DNA from 4 places in the Enterobacter sp. QK-SA4 genome. Region 1 is predicted to be linked to each of the others. Evidence: predicted binding sites of a transcription regulator. Region 1 holds the regulator's gene; each other region holds the start of a gene.

Region 1 (3,107 bases):
GCGACACGCTGCTGGCCCAATTCCCGCAGGCTCGCGCCCACGTGATTGCCGGTGCAGGGCACTGGGTGCATGCGGAAAAACCGGATGCTGTGCTGCGCACCATTCGCCGCTATCTCGCTGATACTGCAAATTGATTAAAAAGAAAGCGACTGGAAGGCTGCAGGCGTCCAGTCGTTGGCGTGCCGTTTTTGGTGATGTATGATGGCGCGCTTATCGCCCGGGCATTAGCAGGGCGGCGTGTTTCCCCCGAAGTCTCAGAATCATGGCCAAAGAACAAACGGACCGTACGACACTAGATCTGTTCGCGAATGAGCGTCGCCCGGGACGACCCAAGACGAATCCGCTTTCGCGCGATGAACAGCTGCGTATCAATAAACGCAACCAGCTTAAACGCGATAAAAATCGTGGGCTTAAGCGTGTCGAACTGAAGCTCAACGCCGACGCGGTCGATGCACTTAATGAGCTGGCCGAGGCCCGAAATATCAGCCGTAGCGAGCTCATTGAAGAGATGCTGATCGCCCAGCTTGAGACGTTGCGCGGCCAGGCATAAGTCTGAAAATTCCCTTAATTACCCTTTTCATGTAGCACAGAGTGCAGTCCTGCGCGATAGCTGTTTCCGCAGGGTTGCCAGTTCTGCTATTATTGCCCTTATCCGTGGCCAAATTGCGCCACCATACTATTAAGTTTCAAGAGGTTATTTTACTCATGGCAATCATCGGCATTTTCTTTGGCAGTGATACCGGCAATACCGAAAATATCGCGAAAAACATTCAAAAACAGCTCGGTAAAGACGTTGCTGATGTGCATGACATCGCCAAGAGCAGCAAAGAAGATCTCGAAGGCTATGACATTCTGCTGCTGGGTATCCCAACCTGGTACTACGGTGAAGCCCAGTGCGACTGGGATGATTTCTTCCCGACGCTGGAAGAAGTGGACTTCAACGGTAAGCTGGTCGCCCTGTTTGGCTGTGGCGATCAGGAAGACTACGCCGAATACTTCTGTGACGCGCTGGGCACCATCCGCGATATCATTGAGCCGAACGGCGCGATTATCGTAGGCCACTGGCCGACCGCCGGTTACCACTTCGAAGCGTCTAAAGGCCTGGCCGATGACGATCATTTCGTGGGTCTGGCCATCGACGAAGACCGTCAGCCAGAGCTGACCGCAGAGCGCGTTGAGAAGTGGGTTAAGCAGATCCGTGAGGAACTGCACCTGGACGATATTCTGAACGCCTGATTTTATCGCGGCGCAGCGGCGGCTGCGCCCGTGCTCCAGGTCAAACCGATTAAATTAATCGCTACAATCTTTTAACTTTTTCGCCCAGACCTGTACAATGTCTCCCTGATAAAACGTGGTTTTCCATTGAGCAAGTTTGTTGGTGATACCACGTTTTTATAAGCATATTTTGCCTGAGACTTGCAGTTTTCATTTAGCCATGGCAGTTCTATAATGAGACGCATTATCCCGGGTGCATTTTCTGTCACTTCCTACAGAAGTGAATCGTTTAGCAACAGGACAGATTCCGCATGACTGACAACAATACCGCATTAAAGAAGGCTGGCCTGAAAGTTACGCTTCCTCGGTTAAAAATCCTTGAAGTGCTTCAGGGTCCAGACAATCACCATGTCAGTGCGGAAGACCTCTATAAACGTCTTATCGACATGGGTGAAGAGATCGGGCTGGCTACCGTCTATCGCGTGCTGAACCAGTTTGATGACGCGGGCATTGTTACCCGTCATAATTTCGAAGGCGGTAAATCTGTTTTCGAACTGACCCAGCAGCAGCACCACGATCACCTGATCTGCCTCGATTGCGGCAAGGTCATTGAATTCAGCGATGATTCCATTGAATCACGCCAGCGTGAAATCGCGGCGCGTCATGGCATCCGCCTGACGAACCACAGCCTGTATCTTTACGGTCACTGCGCTGAAGGCGACTGCCGCGAAGACGACCACGCGCACGACGCGAAATAATCAGTATTCATACTCTGAGCCAGCCGCAAGGTTGGCTTTTTTTTTGCCTGAAAAAGCCCGGTGGCGCTGCGCTTGCCGGGCCTACGGGCTATGACACCTTTGTAGGCCCGGCAAGCGCAGCGCCACCGGGCGTAAAGCACTTATTTATTGTTATTGCGTATCTCGTTCCAGATCTTATCGCAACGCTTCGCCACTTCCTGATCGTTACCGGTTTTACGCGCCTGGATACAGGCCTGGTAATCCATCACGCGGACGTTCTCCTGCGTCGCGAACTGCTCATGCGCTTTCTCTTTCTTCAGCACGTTCAGCACGCTCTGACAGGCTTGAATTTTCTCCGGCGATCCTTCCGCAGTATTTATGCAGGCGCTATACGCCTCCTTCAGACGGGAGTCCTCTTTCGGCGCCTGATTCTGAGCACACGCCACCAGCCCTGATGCCAGCAACGCGACGATTACGATTTTTTTCATCATGTACAGTCTCCATACCGGCGGGACTCAGCCCGCCGGTGCGTTCATCAGAAGATGGTGAATGGGGCAATAACCATGAATTTCACGTCACGTTCATCCTGGAAGATGTTGCCGTAACCGCCCGCATAGCTCGGGATATCGGAGTGGTTGTCATACTGAGTGAAGTGAAGTTTGAACATCGTGCCTTTCGCGCGGCCATCCTGCAGGGTATAGATAGCATCGAGGCTGTAGGAAGACTCTTTCAGGCGATAGTTGGGATCGTAGTATGCGTCCGGCGTGGCCATATCGGCAGGTTTTGCGTCCCAGGCGTAAGCGTAAGAGGCACCCACGGCCCAGCCCGGCAGGTTCCAGTTTTTCAGGTCATACATTGCGCCAAAGAAGACCGCTTTCTCACCGTCGGCGTTGAAGTCAGAGCGGTTATCCCACCAGATATCAAGACGACCGTTGGAGGAGGCGTAGGTCGGGGTCATACGCTGCAGGAAGTAGCCCTGCTGCCCTTCCGCCTTCACCCATGTGCCTTCCAGACGCAAATCAACCTGACCAACCTTATAGCCGAAGGTTAACGCCTGCAGCCACGCGGTGCCGTCATAAATGTCGTTGACGCCACCGTTGCTGACCTTGTCGCGCGTACCGTAGAACTGGTAGCTGGTGCTCAGCGGGCTACCCG
Region 2 (3,107 bases), 3.0 Mb from region 1:
CAACCAGACGCTTGTGAGTGCGGATTTCGTACTGATCGCGCGCGTCTTTGTTGACGTGCGGAGAGATCAGAACGGTGAAGCGCTCTTTGCGGGTCGGCAGCGGGATCGGACCACGGACTTGCGCACCAGTGCGCTTAGCAGTCTCGACGATTTCCGCGGTTGATTGATCGATCAGACGATGATCAAACGCTTTAAGGCGGATACGGATTCTTTGGTTCTGCATGAGACCAGAGCTCCAATTATTTTATAAACGAAAATGATTACTCCTCAAACCCATTACGATTGATGGGAGAGTGTAACCGTTCTTACGTAGCTCCCCAATTGGGAGCATTGTTGAGTAACAAAATGAGCTACTCTGGTTCTGATTGAACCCGCCGTCAATTACGACAAGCCCGCGCATTATACGTAAATCTGGACAAGACGCAAGTGCCGTTTAGAAATTAAGCGCCAGAGGCGCAGTATGCGTAAGGGCGCGCAACTTTTTACGCAATGTATCCCTTCTCAAGGCTTTGTCTCGAGCCCCTACGCAAGTGTCGTTTTTATAGATTGCCGACCAGGCCGATTATAGCGAGGATGCGCTCAAACCCCTTTGAGGCCTTTGCCATGTTAACCACCCTCCCCTTTTTGCTGATCTATTTTTCGCTGACTGCCTTTCTTGTACATGCGGATATTCGCTACGGACTGCTTCCCGATAAATTTCTCTGCCCGCTGCTATGGGCGGGCCTGCTCTTCCAGCTCTGTGTCCAACCTGATTTTCTGCCAAGTGCAGTGGTGGGTGCGATGGCTGGATATGTCGGCTTTGCCGTTATTTACTGGGGATATCGGTTTATCTGCCGGCGTGAAGGGATGGGATACGGCGATGTAAAATACCTGGCGGCGCTTGGTGCGTGGCATGGCTGGTGCATACTGCCTACGCTGGCGTTACTCGCTGCGCTTATGGCGCTACTTAGCATTCTTGTGTTTTCGTTACTCACCGGCGATAAGGGAGCATTAAAAAACCCACTGCCTTTTGGGCCATTTCTGGCAGCAGCGGGTTTATGCGTAGGCTGGAAGACGGTGATTACTCTTCCACTTTAATCTGCGACTGAAGGTAGTTCTGCAGACCGATTTTAGCAATCAGATCCAGCTCCGTTTCCAGCCAGTCAATATGGCCTTCTTCATCGGCCAGGATCTGGATCATCATATCGCGACTGACGTAGTCATGTACGCTGTCGGCATAGGCAATGGCTTCACGGAGATCTTTGGCGCCTTCCAGTTCCAGCCTGAGGTCGGAACGCAGCATCTCTTCGACATCTTCTCCGATGCCCAGCTTTCCGAGATCCTGCAGGTTTGGAATACCTTCAAGGAATAAAATACGCTCGATATATTTATCAGCGTGCTTCATTTCATCAATCGATTCATGGTACTCAACGTCGTTCAGACGTTTAAGCCCCCAGTTTTTGAACATTCTCGCGTGAAGAAAGTACTGGTTAATTGCGACAAGCTCATTTCCCAATAATTTATTGAGATAACTTATGATTTTAACATCACCTTTCATTATATAGTCCCTCCGCTTCCACTCATTGAAGCGTAGATCGGGCTACAGGGATGTCAAAAAAAAGATGGGCGCTTACGCGATCTCTTTGTATTCCGGGATCTGCATCAATTCGTCCTGCATGATCTCTCGCGCAGCACGTACACATTTACCGCATTGATTTCCCACAGGAACAAATTTGCGTAGCTGCTGAAATGACTGAGGCTGAAACTGACGAACGGCCTGACGTATTTTCTTGTCGCTTACACCATTACATAAACAAACGTACATAGAGACTCCCGTTCAAATTATGCGCAAAGTGTAAGTGAGAATGGTTATGATTACAATAGCACAAACGCCACAATACGGGGCGGGAGCAGGCAAAAAATGCGTAATTTTGTGACAGTACCTGAGTGGTAGAAAACAAAAAAGGACGCCGAAGCGTCCTTTTTTTATTCGGGGATAATTAATTAGCCCAGAACTTTAGCAACAACGCCCGCGCCAACGGTACGGCCGCCTTCACGGATTGCGAAACGCAGACCGTCGTCCATCGCGATTGGGTGGATCAGCGTCACAACCATCTTGATGTTGTCGCCTGGCATTACCATCTCAACGCCTTCTGGCAGTTCGATGGTACCGGTCACGTCAGTTGTACGGAAGTAGAACTGTGGACGGTAGCCTTTGAAGAACGGAGTATGACGGCCGCCTTCGTCTTTGGACAGAATGTACACTTCAGATTCGAACTTGGTGTGTGGCTTGATTGAGCCTGGCTTCGCCAGAACCTGACCACGTTCGATTTCTTCACGTTTGATACCACGCAGCAGAACACCAACGTTCTCACCAGCACGGCCTTCGTCCAGCAGTTTGCGGAACATTTCAACGCCAGTACAGGTAGACTTCGCAGTCTCTTTGATACCAACGATTTCAACTTCTTCGCCAACTTTGATGATACCGCGCTCAACACGACCGGTAACAACGGTACCACGACCGGAGATGGAGAATACGTCTTCGATTGGCAGCAGGAATGGCTTGTCAATCGCACGCTCTGGTTCTGGGATGTAAGAATCCAGGAAGCCAGCCAGTTCGATGATTTTCGCTTCCCACTCTGCTTCGCCTTCCAGCGCTTTCAGAGCAGAACCACGAACGATTGGGGTATCGTCGCCCGGGAAATCGTACTGAGACAGCAGTTCACGAACTTCCATCTCTACCAGTTCCAGCAGCTCTTCGTCATCAACCATGTCGCATTTGTTCAGGAACACGATGATGAAAGGAACGCCTACCTGACGACCCAGCAGGATGTGCTCACGAGTCTGAGGCATTGGGCCGTCAGTCGCAGCAACAACCAGGATCGCGCCGTCCATCTGCGCAGCACCGGTGATCATGTTTTTAACATAGTCGGCGTGGCCTGGGCAGTCTACGTGTGCGTAGTGGCGAGTCGGGGTGTCATATTCAACGTGGGAAGTGTTGATGGTGATACCACGAGCTTTTTCTTCTGGTGCGTTATCGATCTGGTCGAATGCACGAGCAGAACCACCGTAGGTTTTAGCCAGAACGGTAGTGATTGCAGCAGTCAGGGTAGTTTTACCATGGTCAA
Region 3 (3,107 bases), 2.7 Mb from region 1:
CTGCGTTGCGCTTGATGAGGACGCGCTGGCAACCCCCTCTACCGCACCGACGGATAGCAAAAACGCATAAACCAGCAGGTATAAAAAAAGCCGGCTTTCGCCAGCTTCTTTATCACTTCGAGGCCGCTATCTCTTCGCCGACCAGTCCAATCTTCAGGTAACCCGCCTGATGCAGCGTGTCCATTACCTTCATCATGGTTTCATAATCAACGGTTTTATCCGCACGGAAGAAGACCGTGGTGTCTTTCTTACCGCCCGTAAGCTGCTCCAGCGCCGGGATGACCGAGTCGGCCGTCACCGGGTCATTCCCGAGGAACATGGATTTATCCGCCTTCACCGACAGGTAGATAGGCTTCTCCGGGCGCGGCTGGGGCTGGCTGGAAGAGGCAGGCAGATTAACCTTCACATCCACCGTCGCCAGCGGTGCGGCCACCATGAAGATAATCAGCAGAACCAGCATGACGTCGATAAACGGCGTCACGTTGATTTCATGCATTTCGCCGTTATCGTCCAGATTTTCGTTTAGACGCATCGCCATACTCTTAACCTGCGCGCAGTTTAGACGCCGCGTGCACCGGCTTAACCGAGCTGGCGTTCAGGTCGAGATCGCGGCTTTGCAGCAGCAGAACCTGCGCGGCAACGTCACCCAGCGTGGCTTTGTAGCTGCCAATCATACGCGCGAAGATGTTGTAGATGACCACCGCCGGAATAGCGGCAACCAGACCGATTGCCGTCGCCAACAGCGCTTCTGCGATACCCGGCGCCACGACCGCCAGGTTGGTGGTTTGGGTCTGCGCGATACCGATAAAGCTGTTCATGATGCCCCAGACCGTTCCGAAAAGACCGATAAACGGTGAGATCGCGCCGATGGTCGCCAGATAACCATTGCCGCGTCCCATGTGTCGGCCAACGGCCGCAACGCGACGCTCCAGGCGGAAACCGGTACGTTCTTTGATGCCTTCGTTATCTTCACTGCCAGCGGAGAGTTCCAGCTCGTTCTGTGCTTCATTCACTAACAGGGTGGTCAGGCTTTTCGCGTGAAAGGATGAGGTCATATCTGCAGCCTGATCCAGAGAGCGGGCTTCTGCCAGCTGCTGCTGTTCCCGCTTAAGGCGGCGCTTCTGAGAAAGCAGCTCGGCGCTCTTGCTGAAGAAAATAGCCCAGGTGACAACGGACGCCAGAATCAGGCCGATCATCACAATCTTAACCACGATGTCAGCATGCTGATACATGCCCCAAACGGAGAGATCCGTCTGCATCAAATTATTACCCACTCTGTATCTCCAGGACGCAAATCACAAAATCTGAGCGTAATAATATCAAAACGTCGTCGAATTGATAGTAGTTCTCATTAGTATTTGCATGGTGCCGTAATTTTCGCTCACTTTCCTTGCGCTTACGCAGTAAAAATTTCTTATGCGAATTTTTGCTAATATTTTCTGCTTATTCGATAAGCCTCGGGGTGCAGTTTTTTCCAATCGTGGTAGTCTGGACGTCCAGACGTATAAAAACAGGGTTAGCGAACATGACAAAGAAGCATCTTGATACCACGCTGGTACAGGCAGGACGCAGCAAAAAATATACGCAGGGATCGGTCAACAGCGTGATTCAACGAGCCTCCTCGCTGGTGTTTGATACCGTTGAGGAGAAAAAAATTGCCACGCGCAACCGCGCGAAAGGCGGGTTGTTTTATGGCCGTCGCGGCACGCTAACCCATTTTTCGCTGCAGGAGGCGATGTGCGAGCTGGAAGGCGGCGCGGGCTGCGCGCTGTTCCCGTGCGGGGCGGCGGCGGTCGCCAACACCATTCTGGCGTTTGTGGAACAGGGCGACCATATCCTGATGACCAACACCGCCTATGAACCCAGCCAGGACTTCTGTACCAAAATCCTCAGCAAGCTCGGCGTAACGACCGGCTGGTTCGACCCGCTGATTGGCGAAGGCATTGCCGAACTTATTCAGCCAAACACGCGCATTGTGTTCCTGGAATCTCCGGGATCGCTCACCATGGAAGTTCACGACGTGCCGGCTATCGTGAAGGCCGTGCGCAGCAAAGCCCCAGAGGCGATCGTGATGATCGACAACACCTGGGCGGCGGGCGTGCTGTTTAAAGCGCTGGAATTCGACGTTGATATCTCGATTCAGGCGGCGACGAAATACCTGATAGGCCACTCTGACGGCATGATTGGCACCGCGGTTTCCAATGCGCGCTGCTGGGATCAGCTGCGTGAAAATGCCTACCTGATGGGCCAGATGGTGGATGCAGATACGGCCTACATGACCAGCCGCGGACTCCGCACGCTGGGCGTTCGCCTGCGTCAGCACCATGAAAGCAGCCTGAAGGTGGCCGAATGGCTGGCGCAGCATCCGCAGGTTGAGCGCGTGAATCATCCCGCGCTACCGGGCAGTAAAGGCCACGAATTTTGGCAGCGTGACTTTACGGGCAGCAGCGGTTTGTTCTCGTTCGTACTGAAAAAGCGGCTAAATAACGACGAGCTGGCGAGCTATCTGGATAATTTTACCCTCTTCAGCATGGCCTACTCCTGGGGCGGTTTTGAATCACTGATCCTGCCTAATCAGCCGGAACAGGTTGCGGCTCTGCGTCCCGGCGGTGAAGTGGACTTCAGCGGTACCTTGATTCGACTGCATATCGGTTTAGAAAACGTTGACGATCTGATTGCCGATTTAGCAGCAGGGTTCGAGCGTATCGTGTAGAGTGCTGGCTGAAAATGTACTCTCTGGACGCTTTTGTGGACACGGCGATGAGAAAAGTCTGCATGAGTTGCGCCCGGGATCAAACCCGACGGGCGAATAAGGGAGTACAATAGCGCTATATCTGCTGTTCCACAGGAAAGTCCATGGCTGTTATTCAAGATATTATCGCGGCGCTCTGGCAACACGACTTTGCCGCGCTGGCGGATCCTCACGTCGTCGGTATCGTTTACCTCGTGATGTTCGCAACACTGTTTCTGGAAAATGGATTACTGCCAGCCTCGTTTTTACCCGGTGACAGCCTGCTTTTACTTGCCGGGGCATTAATCGGGAAAGGCGTCATGGACTTCACGCCAACGATGGTTATTCTCACCTCTGCAGCCAGCCTGGGCTGCTG
Region 4 (3,107 bases), 3.4 Mb from region 1:
TCGCCATGCCGAGGCCCACGATATTGGCCGCGATAATAATCACCACGCAGCCCAGGCTCAGCACGCCCACCGGACGACGCCCGGCGTTATTCCACTCCTTCAGTACCAGCCCAACCAGTCCGCCACACAACACGTAGAAGCTCATATGCAGCATCCAGCTTATGTAGTCGTACTGTGGTGGGATGCTGGCGTGGCCCCAGGCGTAGAAAAAGAACTGCAGATACCACATGAGGCCGCCCAGCATCGACAGCAGCACATTGGTGATGATTAAGGATTTTGCCAGTGAGAAATCGGCTTTTACCGACAAATCCTTCACTTTTGCCAGACGAATAAAGCAGAAGCCGAGGTTTACCAACGCGCCGCCGCCCATGATCACCACGTAGCTTGGCAGCGCCACGTACAGCGGGTCGACGCCCAGCGCGGCGGCCGCTTCGTGCATGGGTTTTGCGGCGTTCATGGCGAACGACATGCCCGCCGAGAAGATGCCGCACATCACTGCCAGCAGCAGCCCCTTCTTCAGGTTAAAGTCTTCGGCTTTGATGCCCATCTTGCGCTCTTTCAACTGTCCCGCGCGGGTGACGATACCCACGCCTATCACCGCAACAAGCACGCCAAGCAGCGTCATTTGCCCGCCTTTGGTGTTGATCAACACGTCGACATTGCCGTTAAGAATGGGCGTCATCAGCGTGCCGACGATGAGCGTAATGCCAATTGCGATGCCAATACCCATCGACATCCCGAGGTAGCGCATGGTCAGGCCGTAATTGATGTTGCCGATGCCCCACATCGCCCCGAACAGAAACACTGGCAGGAGGGTGGAGGCACTGAAGGAAGTAAAGTAGCCCCAGAAATCCGGGAGCAGCATGGCGCTAATGGTCCACGGCAAAATCAGCCAGGACACGGTACCGCCAACTGACCACATGGTTTCCCACGACCACCCTTTCACCTTTTTAAACGGGGCATAGAAACAGGCTGCACTGGCCGCGCCTATCAAATGCCAGAAGATACCCATCGTAATCGCATGATTCATTTTTACGTCCTCATCGTTTTTATAGCCGGTGGCTTCCCCCCGGCTTGATGAGTGTAAAAATTAGGCAGTTCAGGAACCTTCAGACTGTTGCCGCAATTTAGTTTTGGATGGCAATCAGCACGTTAACCGGGTGAGCAGACTCACAATTTTGTGATAAGGCAAAAATCAAATAACCTTATAAAAACTACGGCATTGATAATCATTTTCAATATCATTTAATTAACTATAATGAACCAACTGCTTACGCGGCATTAACAGCTGTGCCGCCCGACAATAATGGAGAGGATTATGAGTTATACACTGCCATCCCTGCCGTATGCCTACGACGCACTGGAACCGCATTTCGACAAGCAGACGATGGAAATCCATCACACTAAACACCACCAGACCTATGTGAACAACGCGAACGCCGCGCTGGAAAGCCTGCCAGAGTTCGCTAACCTGTCTGCTGAAGAGCTGATCACCAAGCTGGACCAGCTGCCAGCGGACAAGAAAACCGTTCTGCGTAACAACGCTGGCGGCCACGCTAACCACAGCCTGTTCTGGAAAGGCCTGAAGACCGGTACCACCCTGCAGGGCGACCTGAAAGCGGCTATCGAGCGCGACTTCGGCTCCGTAGACAACTTCAAAGCGGAATTCGAAAAAGCCGCTGCAACCCGTTTCGGCTCTGGCTGGGCGTGGCTGGTTCTGAAAGGCGACAAGCTGGCGGTAGTGTCTACTGCTAACCAGGACTCCCCGCTGATGGGTGAAGCAATCTCTGGCGCATCCGGCTTCCCAATCCTGGGCCTGGACGTGTGGGAACACGCTTACTACCTGAAATTCCAGAACCGTCGCCCGGACTACATCAAAGCCTTCTGGGACGTGGTGAACTGGGACGAAGCAGCAGCGCGTTTCGCCGCTAAAAAATAAGGTTGCATTGACGCCTGTGAGAAGCGAGTCTTATGACTCGCTTTTTTTGTATCTGTATACCCGTCATACTTCAAGTTGCAGGTGCGTTGGCTGCGTTCGCTCACCCCAGTCACTTACCTGAGTAAGCTCCTGGGGATTCACTCTCTTGCCGCCTTCCTGCAACTCGAATTATTTAGGGCATAAAAGGAGCAGCGATGCATTATCCGGTGAATGTATTTACAGGCAAGGTAAGGGAGTACGACGGCAGCCGCCCGAGTGCCATCGCCAAAATTCAGGTCGACGGTGAGCTGACGTTAACCGACCTCGGGCTTGCGGGTGACGAGCAGGCCGAAAAGAAAATCCACGGTGGGCCCGATCGCGCGCTGTGCCACTACCCGCGCGAACACTACCAGCACTGGAAAACCGAATTCCCCGAGCAGGCGGACCTCTTCGTCGCCCCCGCGTTTGGCGAGAATCTCTCCACCGAAGGGCTCACCGAAAAGAACGTGTTTATCGGTGATATCTACCGCTGGGGCGATGCCCTGATTCAGGTGACGCAGCCGCGCTCGCCGTGCTTCAAGCTCAACTACCATTTCGGTATTCAGGATATGTCGGCCCAGCTGCAAAAGGCGGGTAAAACCGGCTGGCTGTATCGCGTGGTGCTGGCTGGGCAGATTTCAGCGGACGCCCCGCTTGAACTGGCGTCGCGCCTGAGCGATGTGTCTGTTTATGACGCCTGCGCCATTGCCTGGCATATGCCGTTTGACGACGAACAGTATCACCGCCTGCTGTCGGCGGCGGGGCTATCAACCAGCTGGACGAGAACGATGCAGAAGCGGCGTTTAAGCAGCAAGATCGAGGACAATTCGCGGAGGTTGTGGGGGAAATAACTGCCCCTCACCCCGGCCCTCTCCCCAAAGGGCGAGGGTGAAAAAACCTCACTGAGCAGTCACCTCTCCCCTATGGGGAGAGGTGTAGGATGAGGGGAAAACTAAGAACGCTTATACAACGGTAACCACAGCGTTAACCGTAGTCCACCCAGCGGACTGTCATCGGCTTTCACCCAGCCACGGTGCTGCTGCATGGCAGTTTCAACAATCGCCAGACCCAGTCCCGTACCACCTGATTCCCGGTCGCGCGCCTCATCGGTACGATAGAACGGACGGAAAATCTGCTCGCGGTCTTCCGG

The links. The regulator Fur, encoded in region 1, represses iron uptake genes when iron is present. The targets are predictions, from matches to a motif close to ATAATAATGAGAACNACTATCAA.
Region 2: bfd (bacterioferritin-associated ferredoxin) is a predicted target of Fur. The motif match lies at 1,839-1,861, and genes of this name have one in related genera.
Region 3: exbB (tol-pal system-associated acyl-CoA thioesterase) is a predicted target of Fur. The motif match lies at 1,336-1,358, and genes of this name have one in related genera.
Region 4: sodA (superoxide dismutase [Mn]) is a predicted target of Fur. The motif match lies at 1,223-1,245, and genes of this name have one in related genera.

Annotation. Positions count from the first base shown of each region.
Region 1 covers NZ_JBXFXH010000007.1:3,451,667-3,454,773, forward strand. Annotated here, with positions in the region: gene ybfF (esterase) at 1-134, shown strand, start outside; gene ybfE (LexA regulated protein) at 263-550, shown strand; gene fldA (flavodoxin FldA) at 706-1,236, shown strand; gene fur (ferric iron uptake transcriptional regulator) at 1,527-1,973, shown strand; gene chiQ (ChiQ/YbfN family lipoprotein) at 2,114-2,440, opposite strand; partial or broken gene chiP (chitoporin ChiP) at 2,488-3,107, opposite strand, start outside.
Region 2 covers NZ_JBXFXH010000007.1:408,143-411,249, reverse strand. Annotated here, with positions in the region: gene rpsJ (30S ribosomal protein S10) at 1-223, opposite strand, end outside; gene AC1VYI_RS03410 (prepilin peptidase) at 604-1,077, shown strand; gene bfr (bacterioferritin) at 1,061-1,537, opposite strand; gene bfd (bacterioferritin-associated ferredoxin) at 1,610-1,804, opposite strand; gene tuf (elongation factor Tu) at 1,984-3,107, opposite strand, start outside.
Region 3 covers NZ_JBXFXH010000007.1:801,484-804,590, reverse strand. Annotated here, with positions in the region: gene AC1VYI_RS05495 (hypothetical protein) at 1-70, shown strand, start outside; gene exbD (TonB system transport protein ExbD) at 113-538, opposite strand; gene exbB (tol-pal system-associated acyl-CoA thioesterase) at 543-1,274, opposite strand; gene metC (cystathionine beta-lyase) at 1,526-2,713, shown strand; gene yghB (DedA family general envelope maintenance protein YghB) at 2,857-3,107, shown strand, end outside.
Region 4 covers NZ_JBXFXH010000007.1:53,453-56,559, forward strand. Annotated here, with positions in the region: gene rhaT (L-rhamnose/proton symporter RhaT) at 1-1,030, opposite strand, end outside; gene sodA (superoxide dismutase [Mn]) at 1,319-1,939, shown strand; gene yiiM (6-hydroxyaminopurine reductase) at 2,134-2,808, shown strand; gene cpxA (envelope stress sensor histidine kinase CpxA) at 2,910-3,107, opposite strand, start outside.